DNA from 2 places in the Pseudovibrio sp. W64 genome. Region 1 is predicted to be linked to the other one. Evidence: riboswitches for the same ligand, from Rfam matches in the RefSeq annotation. Region 1 holds a riboswitch; the other holds the start of a gene.

Evidence for each region. Region 1 has a riboswitch for S-adenosylmethionine ahead of PsW64_RS10730 (O-succinylhomoserine sulfhydrylase). Riboswitches for the same ligand answer to the same signal wherever they lie in the genome.
Region 2: another riboswitch for S-adenosylmethionine. It lies ahead of PsW64_RS01600 (hypothetical protein); the one in region 1 lies ahead of PsW64_RS10730 (O-succinylhomoserine sulfhydrylase).

Annotation. Positions count from the first base shown of each region.
Region 1 is NZ_LMCI01000018.1:425,666-433,059, forward strand. It holds gene PsW64_RS10705 (class I SAM-dependent DNA methyltransferase) at 1-541, shown strand, start outside; gene PsW64_RS10710 (MAPEG family protein) at 545-1,078, opposite strand; gene PsW64_RS10715 (winged helix-turn-helix domain-containing protein) at 1,203-2,414, shown strand; gene PsW64_RS10720 (hypothetical protein) at 2,502-3,395, shown strand; gene PsW64_RS10725 (hypothetical protein) at 3,537-3,974, shown strand; gene PsW64_RS10730 (O-succinylhomoserine sulfhydrylase) at 4,057-5,241, opposite strand; SAM riboswitch at 5,309-5,386, opposite strand; gene PsW64_RS10735 (2'-deoxycytidine 5'-triphosphate deaminase) at 5,510-6,616, shown strand; gene PsW64_RS10740 (YigZ family protein) at 6,621-7,169, shown strand; gene PsW64_RS10745 (hypothetical protein) at 7,328-7,394, shown strand, end outside.
Region 2 is NZ_LMCI01000002.1:165,823-173,216, forward strand. It holds gene PsW64_RS01580 (sugar porter family MFS transporter) at 1-965, opposite strand, end outside; gene PsW64_RS01585 (GNAT family N-acetyltransferase) at 1,262-1,729, shown strand; gene msrA (peptide-methionine (S)-S-oxide reductase MsrA) at 1,848-2,477, shown strand; gene PsW64_RS01595 (PQQ-dependent sugar dehydrogenase) at 2,563-3,804, opposite strand; SAM-I-IV-variant riboswitch at 4,092-4,222, shown strand; gene PsW64_RS01600 (hypothetical protein) at 4,270-4,650, shown strand; gene PsW64_RS01605 (group III truncated hemoglobin) at 4,680-5,129, opposite strand; gene PsW64_RS01610 (acyl-CoA thioesterase) at 5,162-5,590, opposite strand; gene PsW64_RS01615 (group III truncated hemoglobin) at 5,650-6,063, opposite strand; gene PsW64_RS01620 (Crp/Fnr family transcriptional regulator) at 6,144-6,833, opposite strand; gene PsW64_RS01625 (ChbG/HpnK family deacetylase) at 7,053-7,394, opposite strand, start outside.

The sequences.
Region 1 (7,394 bases):
GATCCACGAAAAGATCAACACTCTCAATCTTGGCCCCTTTAAACGTCTTTTAGATCTAGGTTGTGGCACTGGCTTAGCTGCCGAACTTTTTGAAGATCAGATTCCTTATAAAACTGGCGTCGACATTTCCGAGCAAATGCTCAATCTGGCGAGAGACAAGAAGATCTACGACGATCTCCAGCAATGTGAAATCAACGAGTTTCTCGATCAGGATCATCCTCAGAAATGGGATTTGATACTCGCATCAGAACTCTTGCCATACTTTGGTTCATTGGAAGATCTCTTCGCAGGTGTTGCCCGCAACATCGAAAAGAATGGCGTATTCCTGTTCTCCGCTGAAGCTGTGATGGAGCCTGCATCCAATACCCAGCCCTACACGATGAGCGACAGCTGCCGCTTCAAGCATACAGAAGATTATCTCCGCAATCTCTTGGAGCAATTCGACTTTGCAACCATCGACTTCACGCAGACCACACTCCGACAAGAGCACGAAAGTCCTGTGCTCGGACATCTTGTAGTCGCTTGCTATATGCCAGCGTGAGCGCTACAACCCGGCCATCAACGTTATCAGCACAACCACCAGCATTAAAATGCTTGGGTAGAAAGTCAGTGCAAAGCCGGTTCCACGCCATGGTGCCCCCTTCTCATAGCTGGCAAAAAACAGAATACGCCCGAGCGCAAACAGCAGCGCAGCTAACAGCGGTACCGACATCGTGCTACCGGGCATAACCGCAGCCCAGGCAATGTAGATGAACCCCGCCAACACCCCCTGCTCAAGTGTATTTTGCAAAATGCTCTGCAGCATCCTGGCTTCCTCACTGCCGTGGGTTAGCCCTCCTCCATCAATGTCATCAGCATGATAAAACCTACGCATTGCCAGACGACCTATGGAAATCATCAGCAGCAAGGCAGGTGATAACAATGAAACCGCTGCCACCCAAAGCCGCTCAGAGGCATTCCAGTCCGCGGCAAATCCAAACGGATTGAGAAGCGCACCAAACAAAAGCACAATCGCGGTCACCAACGCTCCAACAATCATCCGCTGAAACACACCCCGCTGTTTTTCTGCAAAGTCCAATGCAACCTCCACTTAGAGAACATAATAGGAACAAACCCACAACTATCTGCTGCGGACTGCTTGCGGCAAGGCGCTACCTCTCCTAGCCTAGGCACGTCTGACCAAGCAGGAGACTTTGATGACTATGGAAGCGCAGTTAGTTTTAAAAGTTGATAACGCCGCTGCGCGCCGCTTGTTTCTGCAGAAACACGCCCTTCTTGAAGCACCAACAGGCTCCTCGAAAGGAGAAGATCTCCTCAATCTCATTCACCGCATTGGCTTTGTGCAGGTTGATAGCATCAACACAGTAGAGCGTGCGCACCACATGATCTTATGGTCACGCCGCCAAAGTTACCGCCCCAAACATCTCAAGAAACTGCTGGAGAATGACAGAAGCCTCTTTGAGCACTGGACGCATGATGCCTCAATCATTCCAACCGAGTTCTTCCCTTATTGGCACTACCGCTTCCAAAAAAGCGCAGAAAGCTTGCAATCCCGCTGGAAGGTCTGGCGCGGTGCGGAGTATCAGGAAAAACTCAACCTCATTCTACGGCACATCGAAGAAAACGGCCCCGCTGGCACCTCAGATGTCGGCAAGGATGAGAAGCGCAGCAAAGGCGGATGGTGGGAGTGGAACCCATCCAAAACAGCGCTTGAATATCTCTGGCGGACCGGACAAATCTCCGTCTCTCGGCGTGAAAACTTTCAAAAACTCTATGACCTGACAGAACGCGTCATCCCTGAGGATCACCGCTCCGCTAAACCCAGCCATGCAGAAACCATAGAGTGGGCTTGCAACTCCGCAATCGACCGCCTCGGCTTCGCTACGCCCAGCGAAATTGCAGCCTATTGGGACAAACTAGACCTTGCCGATGTCAAAGCATGGTGTGAGCAAGCCCAGAAGCGTCAGGAACTAATCCCTGTTGAGATTCAACCTGCCAGCGACACGAAGCCCAAATTATGTCTCGCACGCCCAACAATTGAAGATGAACTGAGATCCCTCGAAGCCCCTTCCCAACGGATCCGCATCCTCAGTCCATTCGACCCGGCATTAAGAGACCGCAAGCGCGCTGAGTTCCTTTTTGACTTCAATTACCGCATCGAAATCTTCGTCCCTGAACCAAAACGGCAATACGGCTATTATGTCTTCCCCGTAATGGAGGGGGACAAGTTGATTGGTCGCATTGATATGAAGCGTGACAAAGCCTCCAATGCTTTGGCCGTAAAACGCTTCTGGCCCGAGGCTGGCATTCGCATGGGCAAAGGCCGCCAACAACGATTGGAAGCTGAACTGGAGCGATGCACCCAGTTTGCTGGCTGTGAAGATCTTCAGTTCCTCTCAGCTTGGCAAGGATAGCCCACTGGATGGCGGGACTATCAGAAACGTAAGTAACCTCCAATACTGCTGGTAAACGTCGCATTCTCGTCAGCACCAAGAGAGCAAATGGGCCAGCTCTTGCAAACTTTGTTGCGTATTCTGCTCTGCCTTGTGGCGCTGAATACCTCTGCCAGCCAGGCCCAACCTCTCTTCAATTTAGACGACCACTTCACCTTCAATCCGCAAGGCAAGTACCAACCCCGCCTCATTGGCCTGTTTGAGACAGATCGCAATAACACATCTGGAGCCGCCGAAGTCATCACGCCAGTCTTTCAGGACAGTCATGGCATGTTCTTCGCTGATGTCCGCTCCGGCAACTCCTCTGATGCTGTTTATCTCATAAGTGCTGGCGGTGGCCTCCGTCACTTTGTACGGCCAAACTTGATTGGCAGCACCTACATCTTCATGAACTACAAGGAAGATTACGAACGCGGCCCCGCAACTGCAGTCACCACGGGCATTGAGTTTCTGGCAAATAACTATGAGGCTCGCTTCAACGCACAATTCCCGACAAGCAAAGTCCGTATTCTGGAACCGGAACCGGGTAGCACAGACCAACGCGAAAGCATTCCTCTCCTCAACCTTTCAGGAGAGATTGGCTACGACCTCCCCGGAACTGATGATCTGGGGTTCGGCCTCCGCATCTATGCAGGAGGCTTTTATAGAACCGCCAACAACATTGAAGAGATAAGCGGGGCGCAGGGACGGTTTGAAATATCCCGCGCAGGCTGGCTTGGCCTACCTGGATTAAAGACCACATTTGTTGGACAAATCCGCTATCACAGCGACATCGACTATCCCATTGGTGCTTTTCAACTCCGCATAGGCCTTCCCATCGTCAAATACTGGAAGGGCATCACCGTCGATAACTATAACGAGCTCTCTCACATAGAACGTCGCATGACGGAACGTGTGCGACGCCCCCTCACTATTCACATTCGCACGCGTCGTATTCCCTAGAACTCCACTTAAAATGAAAGCCCTAGGCATTAAACCACTCGAAGCGTTACCCCTCCCGGTTTCAGGGCATCACAGACCCCCAGCATTAATGTTAATCTTTTCCGATAGGATACCGCTTCCAGCTCTTCCGGGGACAACCACATGAGGACTATTCCACTCACGCTCATTCCGTTCTTGCTCTACAATGCTGTGGCATTTCGGTGGTTTGAAGATCTAGAGCCGGTGCTTGACCAAGGCTACAACGTCACTCCGTGGGCTGCCATTGTATTCCAGATCCCACTGCCATCAGGATTGCTTGTTCCTCTGGATGTCGCCACTCTTCTGCTTGCAGGCACTTTGGTCCTGCTCTTCGTTGAGATCATCAAAGCCACCAGAACCAGCACACTCTCACTGGTAGATCACAGCTTGTCTCTGTTGATCCTCGTGGCTTACCTAATTGAGTTCCTCTCGGTACAAGAAGCCGCCACCCCGCTCTTCCTGCTGCTCATGACCATCACGTTTCTGGATGTCATCGCCGGGTTCATCATCACCTTGTCCGGAGCACGGCGAGATGTGGTTGTGGCAACCAGCAACAGCTAACAACAAGTCTGCAGCATTGCGCTTTAATGCATAAAGGGCACCCGATTGGATGCCCTCATGCCAGTCATAATGTGCAACACGCTTAAACCGCAGCCAGCGCTTTAGCGACGTCTTCCAGCAGGTCATCTGCATCTTCCAGACCAACAGAAAGACGAAGCGTCTTGTCTGTAATGCCCAGCTCCAGACGCGCATCTTCCGCAACACTCTGGTGCGTAGTCGTCGCCGGATGGGTAATCAGGCTCTTCGCATCGCCAAGGTTGTTGGAAAGACTGACAATCTCCAACGCATTGGAGAACTTGAAGGCCGCTTCCTTGCCACCCGCCAAATCAACCGCCAGCATGGTAGACCCACCTTGCATCTGCTTAGCCACGATATCCGCCTGTGGGTGATCAGCACGACCTGGGTAAATCAACCGAGACACTGCAGAATGATCCGCAAGGAACTCTGCCAATTTGCCAGCATTAGCTGTCTGACGCTCAACACGCAGAGACAACGTCTCCAGCCCCTTCAGCAGAACCCAAGCGTTGAACGGGCTCATTGCAGGTCCGGTATGCTTGAACGGGTCATGGAATTCTTCCACAATCCACTTTTCATCAGAAAGCACGATACCGCCCAGACATCGGCCCTGCCCGTCAATATGCTTGGTCGCAGAGTAGATCACCACATCCGCACCCAGCGTCAGCGGGCTCTGCCAGATAGCAGTCGCAAACACGTTGTCTACAATAAGCCGTCCACCAGCTTCGTGAATAATATCCGCAACAGCTGGAATATCGATCACTTCAAGCGTCGGGTTGGTTGGGCTTTCAAGGAATGCCGCTGTGGTGTTCGGACGAACAGCTGCTTTCCAATGCTCAATGTCAGTGCCATCAATCAGCGTGGACTCCACACCATAACGTGGCAGCAGCTTTTCGATGATGTATCGGCAGGAACCGAACAGTGCCTTTGGTGCAATCACGTGATCGCCAGCTTTAACGCAGGCCATAATCGCAGAGTTAACAGCCGCCATACCAGAAGCCGTGCCGCGTGCGGCCTCAGCGCCTTCCAGTTCACACATTCGTCGCTCGAACATTCCTACGGTCGGGTTTGCGTACCGGGAATAAATATAGCCCGGATTCTCGCCCAAAAAGCGTGCTTCTGCCGCTTCTGAGCTGTCGTAAACATACCCTTGTGTAAGGAAGATAGCTTCGGATGTTTCACCAAAGCTGGAGCGCGTTGTGCCTCCATGAACAAGCCGAGTTGCTGGCTTCCAGTTCTTTGCGTCTGTCATCGCTCATTCCTGCCCGAAGAGATATTGCTCTACCCCTTCATTAAAAAACCCCGGCGCGGGCCGAGGTCTATACAAGAACCCGACCCTTTAGCTACTTGTTTTACGTGGTTGCAAGCCGGTCGACCAAATCACCACGGAATAGGCAGCGTTTTTACCTCGAAAATACACTAGGGTCAATCAATCAGCTTAGGTTGCAGACTTGGCGAGAGATCAAACTTACGTTAATCAGTGTCAGAACGATTTGAGTACGAGTGGGGCGGAACCAACAATGACAGGCATTCTTCCGGCAAAAGCGATTGAAGCTATGTTTGCCAGCGGTGCAATTCAAGCAGACAGAGTGCCCGACGAGGACCAGATTCAACCTGCCAGTCTTGACCTGCGCCTCGGCGTCAAAGCATGGCGTGTCCGGGCCTCCTTTCTGCCCGGCCCCGACGCGAAAGTGGAAGACAAGCTGGAAAAACTCATCCTGCACGAGATCGACCTCTCCAAGGGTGCCGTGCTGGAAACCAACTGCGTTTACATCGTCCGCCTTCAGGAGGCGCTGGACCTTCCGGCTGAGCAGTCCGCCACAGCCAACCCGAAAAGCTCCACGGGCCGCATCGATGTGTTCACCCGCGTCATCACAGACCAGGGCCGCGCGTTTGACCGTGTTGAAGCCGGCTACAAAGGCCCGCTCTACGCTGAGATTTCTCCAAAGACCTTCCCTGTGCTGGTCCGCGAAGGCTCTCGCCTGTCCCAAATCCGCTTCCGCGATGGTGAAACCCTCATCAATGATGAAGACCTGACCAAAGTGCACAACCAGCACACACTGGTGTCTGGCGGCAAGGACGAAGACGCAATCAACAACGGCGTACAGGTGTCCATCGACCTGAAAGGCTCTGGCAAAGACAGCCTCATCGGCTACCGCGCCAAGCGCCATACAGGCGTGATCGACGTCGATCGCAAAGACGCACAGGACCCGGAAGACTTCTGGGAACCGCTGTACAATCGCGGCGATGCAACGCTCATCCTCGACCCGAACGAGTTCTACATTCTGGTCTCGCAGGAAGCCGTCCACGTCCCACCACAATACGCTGCTGAGATGGTGCCATTCGATCCACTCGTCGGCGAATTCCGCGTCCACTACGCAGGCTTCTTCGACCCCGGCTTCGGCCATTCCACCGTTGGTGGCACAGGGTCCAGAGCCGTTCTAGAAGTCCGCTCTCACGACGTTCCCTTCATCGTAGAACACGGCCAGACGGTTGGCCGCCTTGTCTACGAGCACATGGAGGAAGTGCCAGAAACCCTTTACGGCGAAGGCATTGGCTCCAACTATCAGGGTCAGGCACTAAAGCTCTCCAAGCACTTCAAAAGCAAAGAACCGGTAGGAGCATAAGCCCATGCCCCTCTTCACCGTTGAGCAGGAATACAACGCGATACTGGAAGAAAAGAAGTCACGCTTTCTTGCCTTTCTGGTACCCCATGTAGACTTTGCTCAGCGGCTGGCGGATCTTCGCGACGAGCACAAAAAAGCCAACCACCACGTCACCGCCTTCCGCAGAATGCTCCCCGAGGGACGCATCGATGAAGGCGGCAAAGACGATGGTGAACCGTCTGGCACCTCCGGCATGCCCACACTCAAAACACTCATTGGGGCAGACCTTGTGGATGTGGGCGTCATCATTGTCCGTTACTTCGGTGGCACAAAACTGGGCACCGGCGGCCTGGCACGGGCCTACTCCGGCGCCGCAAATCTCGCCATTCGGGAAGCTGAGCTTGTGCCATGGCTGCGCATCAAAACCCGCAGTGTCTCTGCCAGCTTCTCCAGCAGTGCCGAACTGGAACGCCAGGTCATTCTGCTACAGCTGGAAATCATCGAACGCACCTTCACAGAGGACGGCGTAACCCTGCTCGTCAGCGGTCCTGAAGATCAGATCGACAAGCTTTAACCTTCTGTACTTGCTAGCTTTTTCATGCCTCTCAGCATTTCCATCGCACCCAATTAATTAAAATCCTAATAAAAACTTAAACTTTGGCACGCGCCTTGCGATGTAAATCCCAGGAAATGGCATTTGTCTCATTTTGAGACGGTCGGGGGAGTGAAGTCATGCGTGTCACCCGCACTGGAAAAGCGATTAACACTGGAACAGACGCTGATCGTCGCTATCGCGATA
Region 2 (7,394 bases), on a different contig from region 1:
AATCCGTAGACCATCAGAGGCCTGCGGCCAACGCGGTCAATAAGGAGCAAACTGGCAGCTGCGGCCAGAGCGAGTGCAGCGCCAAGCCCGACTGTTGCAGACAAGCGGCTTGCTTCCTCGGAAAAGCCCAGGTCGCCGAAAAGCTCCGGTGCGTAGAGGATGACAGCATTGATGCCGCTGAGCTGCTGGAACAGGAAGGTGAAGACACAAAAACTGGTGATAGGCCGGTTTCGTGGATTGATGAGGTCCAGCCAGCCTCCCTTTTGGTCTGCGACTTCGGCGAGGTCTTGTTCAATCCGCTTCACATTGCCTTTGACCCATGCCTCAGATCGGGTTGGTTCGATCTTTTCAAAGACGGCCTCAGCCTCTGCTGAGCGCTTTGCCATGACGAGCCAGCGCGGGCTTTCGGGGGCACTCCAGATTCCAAAGAGCAGAAACGCTGCAGGGATCGCGGAAAGGAGGAACATGAACTGCCAACGATTGATGGCTTCTGCGCTGTAGCCGAGATCAAGCGTGATCAGATTGGAGAGGTAGCCAATCAAGACACCAAAGGAGATCATGAACTGAAACGCGCCAAGCATACGGCCTCTGATCTTGCGCGGTGCAATTTCGGAGACATATTGAGGGCCAGCCATTGAGGACAAGCCAATTCCCATTCCGATGAGAGAGCGGGCAAATGTGAGGATGAAAAGGTCTTGCGCCACACTGGATAAGACAGCTCCGGTGATAAAGAACAGAGCTGCGATGATGACCGTTGACCGTCTGCCAAATCTGTCGCTGAGATAGGCGCTCAGGTAGGCTCCGATCAAACCACCGATGGACAAGGATGCGACCAGAAGCCCTCCCCAATACGCAGAGAATTCAAACTCTGCTTTGATGGGCTCATAAGCGCCAGCGATGACGCCTTCGTTGTAGCCATAGAGCAAACCACAGAGTACGGCGATACATGCCAGGAGGATAATCATGCGCATTCCCTTTAAAGACCAAGGGAAAGTATAGGCGGAGGTCTCTAACCAACCGGAGGACACACAGCCCTGAATTGAGCTGTTTTTCGCAAGACCCCAATAACGTTTGATCATATACGGGAAAGACAACATGGATCATTTCAGTGTCGCTATGATGATCCAGCGACTTAAAACCGCACCTGTTAGGAATTACAGCATTGAGCTTTTCGCGGCCTTTGCCTTCAATTAAGCTTCCCGTCGCATGATCAGCGCAAGACCTTCCCAAGCGCTTCAACCTTTGGCAACCAGGACTTAACATGATTGTTCTTCAGGATTTCCCCGCAGCTCGTTTTGATGAGTTTCAGATCATTTCCGTCTCTGGATACGCTCAGGACCTGATGGATAATCGCAGTATGGAAGAACAGGCTGCACTGAAGAAAGCCAAGGAAGGCTTGTCAAAGGCCTTTCCAGAGGGGAAAAGCAACAAACACAATAAGCTGCTGAGCATCGTCAACAAGACGAAGGCTGGCGAAGTGGAGGTTGGGTTTCTCTGGTACTCCCTTCAGGATGATGCATCTGCGTTCATCATGGATTTTCTGGTGTACTCAGAACATCGTGGCAAGGGGTACGCCTCCAAAGCTCTTGAAGCCTTGAAGGCGACATTCAAGAAAGATGGCCTGACACGTATTGGACTGCGTGTTGCCCCTGACAATCACGGCGCCATACGCACCTATTACAAGGCTGGCTTTAACGTGACCGGATGGAACATGTCCTGCGAGGTTTGAAGCGCGAACCATGCTCTCGCTGATTGACGTTTTGTTGAAGGGACTTCATTTCCGTTGAGGGCTGGTGGCTGCTAGGGTTTTGGAAATTCCAATGCATGACCTGATTTAAGGATCTGAGATGATTGCACGCAAAGCTGCAAAAGCCCTTGCCGTTCTTCCTTTGCTTTATGCTGTGAGCCAGCCTGCACAGGCTGCTGAGACCGAAACCGCAATTTTTGCTGGTGGTTGCTTCTGGTGTATCGAGTCTGACTTTGACAAGATCGAGGGCGTTCTTGAGACCACATCCGGCTATACAGGTGGCCGCAGTGCAAACCCGACCTACAAGCAGGTTTCTGCTGGTGGTACAGGTCATATTGAAGCGTTGGAAGTGAAGTTTGATCCGGCCAAGGTGTCTTATGAAGAGCTGCTGACAGCTTTCTGGCATTCTGTTGATCCAACTGATGCTGGTGGTCAGTTTTGTGATCGTGGTGAGAGCTATCAGACAACCATCTTTGCGACCTCTCCTGCGCAGCTGAAGGCTGCAAAGGCTTCCAAGAAAGCGCTTGGAAAGTCAGGTGAAGTGAACCGCCCGATTGTAACACCGATCCGCACTGCAGCTCCGTTCTATGATGCAGAAGATTATCATCAGAACTACTATGAGAAAAACCCGATCCGCTACAAGTTCTACCGCTATCGCTGTGGCCGTGATCAGCGCGTCAAGCAGGTCTGGGGTCCAAATGCTTACAAAGGTATCCCCGGCGAGCACTAAGGGCTTAGTATAGAACTCAAGAAGACCAGAGGCACTGCTCTGGTCTTTTGCTTTTAGGTGTGTTGTCGCAGGTCAGAGGAGATCCCTAGTCTTCGTAGTACATGCGATAGATCCCTCCAGCAGAGTCATCAGAGATCAACAAGGATCCGTCGCCAAGCTCGACCACGTCTACCGGACGGCCCAGATAATCGCCGCTGGCATCAATCCAGCCTGTTGCGACAATACTTGGGGCGCCAGCTTCTTCTTTCTCGTTGATGGGCACAAACACCACACGTGCGCCAATTGGCACTGAGCGGTCCCATGAGCCGTGTTGCGCGATGAAGACGCCGCCCTTGTATTCTTCAGGGAACATATCGCCCTGATAGAACGTCATGCCCAAACTTGCGGCATGAGCATCCAGTTCGACTTCCGGGTTCACCACGCCACTTGGGACAGGCTCATCGATGTAATGCGGGGTACGGACCGTTCCACCGCCATACCATGGGAAACCGTAGTTCTTGCCCGGCTCGGTGCCTTTGTTCAGCTCTTCAGGCGGGATGTCATCTCCCATGCCGTCCACCTGATTGTCGGTAAACCAGAGATTACCGGAGTTTGGATGGAACTCCAAGCCTACGGAATTTCTGATCCCGGTCGCATAGACCTGACGGTCCATACCATCTGCGGTGATGGAGATAATGCCGCCGATGCCGAGGCTGTCATAGAGTTTCAGCTTCATCTTGGGCGGCACGTTGTAAGGCTGGCCAAGAGAGATGTAGATGCGGTCATCCGGCCCCTGATCGCACACACGGGAGGAGTGATTATAACTTTCCTCAGAGGGAGGGATAAGCATGCCTTTGCCGACCAGCACCTTCACGGCTGGCTTGCCCTGCTCTTTGTTTTCCAATGCGTTCGGAAAACTCAGAACACGGTTTTGCTCTGCAAGGACCAATGAGCCATCTTTTGTGAAGCACACACCATTAGGGATGATGAAGGATTGATCTGGAGCGAACTGGCGAACTTCTGCAGCTTTCTTGCCCTCTTCATCCGGGGTAACGACCCAGACTCTGTCCGTGGTCGTTCCTACAAAAACAGTTTTGCCATCAGGCGCGACGGACATATGACGGGCATCTGGCACAGCTGCATAAGGTTCGATGTGGAAGCCTTTGGGCATGACCACAACTTCAGTGTTGCGAGCCAGAGTTTTCTGCTCTTCAGAGACCTGCTCCACAAACTCCGTTTTGACACCATCGACCATCTTGGTGGTCGTTGCTGCCAGAGATGTGGTTAGCAGCAAGGCGTAAGCGCACCCTGTCAGGACTCCAAAGAGAACGGGCTTTGTGGTGCACATCGTTTTTTCCTTCCTGAAGGGCCTAGAAATTTGACTGAGAAAATTTATCGGAATATTTGGAATGCTCTGCCTTTTTGAGCTGCCACTATGCGCTCATTCAAAGTCTGAGGAGAATACTCAGATATGACGGGAATTCGGTTTATAGAACCACAAAAATTGAAGATATTCACTTAGCGGAAGTTGCGTTTTGTGGTGCTAAAATACGACATGACGTAAGTTTGAAAGTGTGGACAAAGAACAAAGGAAAGGTGCCCACTTGCAATTGCCTCATTTTCGTGCCAAATCCTACGCATCATCAAGAGAAGGGCTGGCGCCCTCGCCAACCTGCCTAACCGGGCAAGGTGGTCTCCGCCAAAAGGGATGTGGTTTCGAAGTGAGGACGCTGTCTTCATCATTCGTAACAACCAAGCGGTAGTTTCAATGGATTTTGCGCCAGTCCTCCTCGGGAAACCGATGGAGGATTTAATGTTTGATATTGCTGGTCAGCCACAGTCTGCATGGCAATCGTATGTATCTGAATATGTGCCTCAATCTTTGAGGGAAGCCGTCGCACACCTTGCCGACGAGTTTACTGCTGCCTATTTGCTGGATTGCCTGATTTTAGAAAAAGGGCTGCGCAGCCGGCTGCTTTCCAACTCTACACGCCAGCCGAATACGCCTTTGACCACCGACGAGCGCTCCGACAGGTTTGCTGTGCTGCTTCGGCTTTGGGCAGAAGGCTGCCACACGGTTGTCGACGAGCGCTTGTTTGCGGATACTGCACGCCGTCGTCCTGAAGAACTGGAAGCCTTGCGTGAGTACTTCAGGCAAAACGCGCTACGCTCGAAAAAGAAATTCCCGAGCTAGGTAAGCTGCACTAAAATAAGAACTGATTTTTAAGCTGCGCGACTGCCGAATTTTGCAGGAGGCGTGGCAAATGGGTCTGCGAACATTGCAAGCCACAGGCTCTGTGCGATGCGCTGTGCAGTTGCCAGAAGAAGCGGTGCGGCTTCTGCTGAGAAAATCGCATAGACTTCGTCTTCAAACAGATCCATCCACTCATGGAAATTCTCAGTGGTGACCCCTTGAATCCTCGCGTGAGCGGGAACCGGCTTGCCTTTATACGATCCAGTTTTTAGCAGAACAGATGCCCAAAAGTGCTTCATCTTGTGTAGATGCGGACCCCAGTCCTCACCCATCTCTCTCAGGAAGATCGGCCCAAGCGTTTCGTGCTGGCGGACCTTGCCGTAAAAACTCTCAACCAGATGATTGATCTGGGCAGGTGTGATGGAAGGATCAAGCGGTGTCCGTTCACGCGCTGACATAACGGGAATTTTTGATGACACTGCTTGTTTCCTATTCCTGGTCCGCGATCCGCTTAAGCCTTGTTGTATTTAGCACGTTGCTCTTCAGAGATCACAATCGGCTTGCCGTCATCGTCAACAGCAACAAAGGTGAACTGAGCATTCGTCACCTTCTCACGATAGCCAAAGCGGTGGCGCAAAGCCCAGGCCTCAATGGCAAGCGTTACAGAGGTTCTGCCAACACGGAGCACGTTGGAGTAGACACACATTACATCGCCCACTTTAACAGGGCGGATAAAGGTCATGCTGTCGATCGCAACAGTCACAACGCGCTCCATGGCGCACTGGCTTGCTGCAATACCGGCGGCAATATCCATTTGAGAGACAACCCAACCACCGAAGATATCGCCAGAAGCATTGGTGTCTGCCGGCATCGCCATTGTGCGCGTGGTCAGTTCACCAATTGGCTGCTCTTCTTCGACAGCGTCTCTTGTATCATTCATAGTTCTAAAGCTCCGTAGATCCACCAGAGGAAATGCTATGCATGGCGAAGCTCAACTACTCAAGCAGGGATCATCGCCATATGGAAGCAATCAACAACCTGGGTCGCACATTTCTTGGTGTTGGCCCGAGCGGTTTCAGCAACGCATTCATCTACTGCATTCTCGAATAATTTCAACCAGCTGGCAATATCATCGCTGCATACCTGCTTTGCAGCTCCACGATACTTGCCAAGTGGACGGCCAGAATAGCTTCTGTCTTTCATGAGAGCGGAGCACCAGAACCGCACGGCCTGAGCTTCGTAATCCTCCCAGTCGCACTTCATGCTATTTTGGTAGACTGATGCCAGCTCGCCATTGTGACGGAGTTTTTCTGAATGACTGGCAACCAAAGCACGCACTTGAGAATGCGTCAGGTCAGGATGGATTGGTGTACACTCGTCCTGCGGGCGAATGTCAAAATGCTGATAGGTCATCTCGGTGTTTCAGGAGCCTTGCAAGAACAAGGCCCATGCCCTTCTTGTTACTTCGGGTCACTTTTACTCAAATACCGAGTTTAAAGCTCTGCGGCAGCTCGTAGCACCTCCGGCTTTTCGAGGCAGTAATATCCAGAGAGGCGGCTGATAACACCTTCTCTCTTCCAGACATTGAGGACGCGGCTGACGTTCTCCCGAGCCCCACCAGCCATATTGGCGATTTCAGCCTGAGAGATCTTATAGTGAACAAGAATTTTGTTGCTGTCGACTTTTTTGCCAAATGTTTCAGAGAGTTGCAGCAGCGTCTGCGCAACCCGGCCATTGAGTGGCAAGAAGGACCGTGCAGCGAGTGCATCGTTTGAACGACGCAGGCGAGTCGCTACGATCTGCAGCATGTGACGGTAAACAGCGGGGTTTTCATCGGCGTAGCGATAAAATGCAGCTTTGGAGATAAATGCAAGCTGGCTCGGCTTGAGTGCCGTAACGGTAGCGGAACGCTCACTGCCGTCAAGCAAAGCAATTTCACCTACCAGAGAGCCCTGCCCGAGAACTGCGAGCAGCTGCTCACTGCCATCCAACGAGACGACGGAGACTTTCATGCTGCCTTCGATGATTGCGTAACAACCATTGCCCGGATCTCCGGCCTTGAAGAGAACTGCGCCGGATTTCAATGACATAGGCTGAGCTATCTCAGAGAGACCGTGTGCGTGTTCCTCAGCCAAACCCGACAGTGAAAAGCTGTTTTGAAGGAGTTCTTTGAACTTTGTCATCTTGCCACAAGATCCTGACGCGCCGTAGATTCAGTTTTTTAGTTTAAGCTGCATCAATATAATTGATGATTTTAATTAGGTCTATCATGCGGCCATTTTGTGACCGGAGTCACAGAGATGTTCTTTAGTTTTAGGCAAATTAGGGGTGTTCATAAATACCCCAACGTTTATGGCAAATTCAAAAGGAACGATCTCTTCAACCGCAGGAAGAGATCGTTCTTAGAACAAGAAGATATCTTTTTCCATCAAAAGAAACGGAAATTCCTCACTTATCAGGAACTTCAGCTGGTTCTCACGGGATGAGCTCTGGCGTACGTTTTTCTTTTTGACGGGTTGGGCCTGCTCTTCAGGATAGGATGGCCGACATAGGACCATTGCCGAATCCTGCGCCTCATTGATTCCGTGCCAGAAGAAGTCTCTCAGATCCGTGTCCTCATCAGCCATAGGCAGATCTGGACCTGAGAATATAGTTTCTAATCCGGCTTTGGTAGCGCGCTTTGAAATGGAGTTGCTCGATCGGCTAACACCAGCAGGCAGTACCAGTGCAGGCTCTCGTCCTGC